Niabella beijingensis: one gene and its partner. Each later gene encodes a partner of the first gene's protein in a complex. Links are inferred from orthologs where the notes say so. Each region holds a gene or a part of one and is shown on either strand. Other genes may lie near its edges.

Evidence for each region.
Region 2: the proteins of groL (region 1) and metK are in contact, whole or in part, in a cryo-EM structure (PDB 8P4O), measured with the Escherichia coli proteins. The link is inferred for Niabella beijingensis from one-to-one orthologs.

What each region holds. Positions count from the first base shown.
Region 1 is NZ_JAIQDI010000002.1:1,668,453-1,671,476, forward strand. What follows is about bases 71-3,022. They hold groL (chaperonin GroEL), read left to right. Parts: upstream 71-702; coding sequence 703-2,343; downstream 2,344-3,022. Other genes in these bases: K7B07_RS23000 (co-chaperone GroES), read left to right, coding at 317-598; K7B07_RS23010 (GNAT family N-acetyltransferase), read left to right, coding at 2,440-2,898. Also shown: transcription antitermination factor NusB, read right to left, coding at 1-69.
Region 2 is NZ_JAIQDI010000002.1:881,832-884,704, reverse strand. Bases 46-2,846 are described here. They hold metK (methionine adenosyltransferase), read right to left. Parts: upstream 2,173-2,846; coding sequence 919-2,172; downstream 46-918. Other genes in these bases: K7B07_RS19775 (DUF4270 domain-containing protein), read right to left, coding at 2,260-2,846; gyrA (DNA gyrase subunit A), read right to left, coding at 46-655. Outside these bases: more of gyrA, read right to left, coding at 1-45; more of K7B07_RS19775, read right to left, coding at 2,847-2,873. UniProt on the Escherichia coli protein: Catalyzes the formation of S-adenosylmethionine (AdoMet) from methionine and ATP.

The DNA of each region.
Region 1 (3,024 bases):
TTCTGTTTCCGTGCTGCATGCATAGAGGGTTTGCATCACCTTAACCCTTATATTTCTTCTGCTAATCATTGATTGAATGAACTCTTTTTGCGGCTGCGAAGATAGTTGATTTCTATTTTATTAAAGAAAAAACCAGCCGGAAATGCAATTTTGACATGTAAAGACCTGCAAAGTCCTCTGTTTTTTGGACGAATCCGGGGTTAAACTGAAAAATTTTCATTTAAAAAGGGCATGGCATATTATTTATGCTACATTAGCAGCCTTAAAAAAAGCATTTTTGGCACTTTAAATTAAAATTTTAAAAAACAATACGATTATGGCTAAAAAATCAACTGTTACCCCTTTGCACGACCGGGTAATTGTAAAACCAGCAGCAGCAGAAGAAAAAACCGCAGGTGGTATTATCATTCCTGACACTGCCAAAGAAAAACCCCAGCGCGGTACAGTAGTGGCAGCAGGTCCTGGTAAAAAAGACGAACCTGTAACAGTAAAACCAGGCGATACCGTATTATACGGAAAATATGCCGGTACGGAGATCCAGATTGGCGGCGAAGACCTTTTAATTATGAGAGAAAGCGATATCCTGGCGATTGTTTAATTTGAAAATTTGAAAATGTGCTAATATGAAAATGATTGGCCCTTTCAATAATTCAGATTAATCTTCAAATTCTAAAATCCTCAAATTTTCAAATTAAATAAAAAATGGCAAAGCAACTTTTCTTCAATATTGAAGCAAGAAATAAGATGAAAAAAGGCGTTGACTCTCTGGCCAACGCTGTAAAAGTTACATTAGGACCAAAGGGCCGTAACGTGGTTATCGAGAAAAAATTTGGAGCACCGGCTATAACAAAAGATGGTGTTACTGTAGCAAAAGAGATTGAACTGGAAGATGTAGTAGAGAATATGGGTGCGCAGATGGTAAAGGAAGTAGCTTCCAAAACTGCTGATATAGCAGGTGATGGTACTACAACTGCAACTGTTTTAGCACAGGCGATCATTGGCGAAGGACTGCGCATGGTAGCAGCGGGTGCCAACCCGATGGACCTGAAACGCGGTATCGACAAAGCCGTTTCACTGGTAGTGGAAAGCCTGAAGGCGCAAAGCCAGACAGTTGGCAGCGACAGCAAAAAAATCAAACAGGTGGCTACAATTTCTGCCAATAACGACGAGCAGATCGGTGAGCTGATCGCGCAGGCGTTTGGCAAAGTAGGTAAAGAAGGCGTGATCACTGTAGAAGAAGCAAAAGGTACTGATACTACTGTAGATGTAGTGGAAGGTATGCAGTTCGACCGGGGGTATATTTCTCCTTACTTCGTTACCAACAGCGAAAAAATGGAGGCCGAATTACAAAGCCCTTATATCCTGATCTACGACAAAAAGATCAGCACCATGAAGGACATCCTGGGCATCCTGGAAAAAGTAGCTCAAAGCGGACGTCCGCTGGTGATTATTGCAGAAGACCTGGAAGGTGAAGCGCTGGCGACACTGGTGGTGAACAAACTGCGTGGCACCCTGAAAGTGGCTGCTGTTAAAGCTCCGGGCTTTGGCGACAGAAGAAAAGAAATGCTGACCGATATTGCCATCTTAACAGGCGGTACCGTGATCTCCGAAGACCTGGGACACAAACTGGAAAGTGCAGACCTGGCTTCCCTGGGACAGGCTTCTTCAATCACTATCGATAAAGACAACACCATTGTTGTAGGCGGTAAAGGTAAAAAAGCCGATATCACTGGTCGTGTAAACCAGATCAAAGCTCAGATTGAAAATACCACTTCTGATTACGATCGCGAAAAATTACAGGAGCGCCTGGCTAAATTGAGCGGTGGTGTTGCTGTATTGTATGTAGGTGCTGCTACTGAAGTGGAAATGAAAGAAAAGAAAGACCGTGTGGATGATGCATTACATGCAACAAGAGCTGCGGTGGAAGAAGGCATTGTACCGGGTGGTGGTGTGGCTTATATCCGCGCTATTGAAAGCCTGGACGTAAAAGTAAGAGGCCAGATCGAAGATGAAGCAACCGGTATGGCGATTGTAAAACGTGCCCTGGAATCCCCTGTACGTACCCTGACTGACAACGCCGGTATCGACGGTTCTATCGTTGTTCAGAAGATCAAAGATGGTAAAGCGGATTTTGGTTTCAACGCAAGAACAGAAACTTACGAGAACCTGTTCAAAGCCGGTGTTATCGATCCTACAAAAGTAAGCCGTGTTGCGCTGGAAAATGCCGCTTCTATTGCCGGTATGTTGCTGACCACCGAGTGTGTGGTTGCCGACAAACCCGAACCCAAAACAGCAGCCCCTGCAATGCCGGGTGGTCCTGATATGGGTGGCATGGGCTACTAAGCACTTTCTTTTAAAGAATATAAAAACCGCTCCGGATTGCCGGAGCGGTTTTATTTTTGCAGGAGCCGATGGCTTTCTTATAAAAACAACGCTATTATGGATAACCACATCATCCGGCCTCTGACCGAAGCAACCACTGACCTGTTCATTGCTATGAAACAGGATTTTTTTGCGATAGACGGCTATCCCTTTGATGAGGCGGCCGCAAAGGAACTTACCCGTTACTTTCTTACACATCCTGAAGCAGGGCAGCTTTTTATGATCTATGATGAAACGGAAACGGTGATCGGGTTCCTGGTGCTGACCTTTATGCTCAGCTTTGAATTCGGCGGCCGGGTTGCTTTCCTGGATGAATTGTACCTGAACGACAGGGCCCGCGGAAAAGGGTATGGCAAATACGCAGTGAATTTTGTGAAGGAATATGCTGCAGAAAACGGCCTGAAAGTTATTTTCCTTGAAGTGGAACACCACAACGAGCGGGCCCGCCGCCTGTATGAGAGCAATGGATTCCGTGATCATCACCGGGATCTGATGATTTATCACCATTCAGAATAGTAGACAATTGGCCATCTCATAATCATGCATTTGCCCCATTAGGATCTTTGCCCAAAGGATCAATAATGACAAATTGATTATCTTTGTATAAACTGATTTTTATCATCATATAAGTCATTTTAGCTT
Region 2 (2,873 bases), 790 kb from region 1 along the record:
GCTGCATCAGTTCATCAATGGTAATTTCCCTGTTTTCGATATAAGCAATACAGCCATCAATCACCTCGGAAAGATTGTGCGGCATCACGTTAGTGGCCATCCCAACGGCAATACCGCTGGAGCCGTTTACCAGCAATTGCGGGATCCGCGTAGGCAGCACAACAGGCTCCTCCCTGGAGTCATCATAGTTGGGCTGAAAGTCGACCGTTTCCTTTTCAATATCATCCAGCATGTGCTCGGCAATGCTTTCCAGTTTTACCTCGGTATAACGCATCGCCGCCGGACCATCACCATCCTGTGTACCAAAGTTACCCTGTCCGTTTACCATTGTATAGCGCATGCTCCATTCCTGTGCCATACGCACCATTGCATCATACACGGAACTGTCACCATGCGGGTGGTACTTACCCAGTACTTCCCCCACCACCAATGCCGATTTTCTGTGAGGCCGGTTGGATCTCAGGTTCAGCTCATTCATTGCGTACAGGATGCGCCGGTGTACCGGCTTCAAACCATCTCTTACATCCGGTAAGGCACGGCCCACGATCACCGACATCGAATAATCGATATAGGCCGTTTTCATTTGCTCTTCGATATTTACGGGGATAATGCGGTTGCTGTCCTGTGTCGCTTGCGGGTCTAAATTTTCTTCCATCTAATAGATTCTAAATCATTCTGAATAATGCAAAATGCACTATATGCAAATTTAACTTTTCCCCTCCGTATTTACGACTCCTGACCCCTGTTTTTTAGGAGAGTTTTCCACTATTTTCCGGGTTGATACGTGTATAAAAAAACGGATGCGCAACACCTCAAATGTTCAATGATCTGCAGGTGAAAAACAGGGTGTTCCGGAAGGGCAGGCATTAAAAAAGCTGCCTGGTATACAGACAGCTTTTTTAATGCATTGTTCCTGCTTTATTTCAGGCCAAAGGCTTTTTTTACTTTGGGTACATAGTCCAGTTTTTCCCAGGTAAAAAGCTCCACTTTTTTGGTCACTTTCTTCCCGTCCGGGGCAACAAAAACTTTTTCCACCACCTGGTTCTCTCTTCCCATATGCCCGTAGGCGGCTGTTTCGCTGTAGATGGGATTTCTCAGCTTTAAGCGCTGCTCGATAAAATAAGGCCGCATGTCAAAAAGCTTTTCCACGGCCTGGCTGATCTGACCATCGGTAAGATCCACTTTTGCTGTGCCATAGGTATTCACATTGATGCTGGTGGGCTGGGCCACACCGATAGCATAGGAAACCTGAACCAGTACCTCATCACACAATCCGGCTGCTACCAGGTTTTTTGCGATATGACGGGTGGCATATGCTGCCGAGCGGTCTACCTTGCTGGGGTCCTTTCCGCTGAATGCGCCCCCGCCATGCGCACCTTTACCGCCATAGGTATCCACGATGATCTTACGCCCGGTAAGACCGGTATCTCCATGCGGACCACCGATCACAAAATTACCGGTGGGATTGATATGATATTTGATCTTATTATTAAACAGGTGCTTGTACTGGGGGTATTTCTTGATCACACGGGGGATCAGGATCTCTTTCATATCCTTTGCGATCCGGGCCTGCATCTTCGCTTCTGTATCAAAATCATCATGCTGGGTGGAAATAACGATCGCATCAATACGAACGGGTTTGTTGTTATCATCGTATTCCAGTGTTACCTGGCTTTTAGAGTCCGGACGCAGATACTGTACCTTTTTATTCTCGCGACGGAGGGCCGCCAGTTCGATCAGCAATGTATGCGCCAGGTCCAGCGCCAGCGGCATGTAATTGGCGGTCTCATTGGTAGCATACCCAAACATCATCCCCTGATCTCCGGCTCCCTGGTCTTCCTTTTTTTTACGTTCCACTCCCTGGTTAATATCGGAGGATTGTTCATGAATGGCGGATAACACGCCACAGGAGCGGGCTTCAAACATGTATTCACTCTTGGTATACCCGATCTTGCTCACTACCCCACGGGCGATCTCCTGTACATCCAGGTATGCTTTGGATTTTACTTCTCCCGCCAGAACCACCTGTCCTGTTGTTACAAGGGTTTCACAGGCTACCTTCGACTGCGGATCAAATGCGAGAAAATTATCAATGAGTGCATCAGAAATCTGGTCTGCTACTTTATCCGGGTGTCCCTCAGAAACACTTTCAGAAGTAAATAAATAAGGCATAAACGATTTGGGTTATTAAGAAATAATTAAAATTTACGGGTGCAAATATAGCACCCGTTCGTATTTAAATAAAATATAAACTGCCGATCAGGGCTTTGAGTAAACAATCCGCAGTTTCATCTTTTGAGAAGAATTATTCCCTCCTGCGATCCTGGCCCGGCCTACGCCTGCCAGTCCGAAAAAGGTGCTCGACTGCGGAACACGGAACAGACTGGTTCCGGTTATAGCATCCCGGTCGCCCAGCGGAAGCCATACTCCTGCCGGAGCATACAACCTGAAGTTGTATAAAGGCACCACTTTGTTTACCGTCTTGCCATCCCACCCGATATTTTCCAGGCTTTGTACATAGCTGGTAAGGTTAAAACGCCATTGGCGAACGATATTCTGGGACGGATCCTTTTTAAAGTAATAGGTCTGGTCGGTATTTGCATTGTTCACACTATAAAAACTGGGGAAGTTGGTGATCGCATACCCTCCGGAATAAGTGATCCCGAATACATAGGGAACCATTTTAAACTGCTTGGTGGCGGTGTCCATCACATCCAGGAATACGTTACGCGGAGCACCAAACATGGAGTCGGATACATCATAAACCGATTCCATCTGCAATTCCGCTAAATGAATAACGGACCGGGGGAAGGTGGCCAGCCCCGGTATCTTTAAGGTAGCAAAGGTTCCGGGGGTATTATCAATGTAAACGA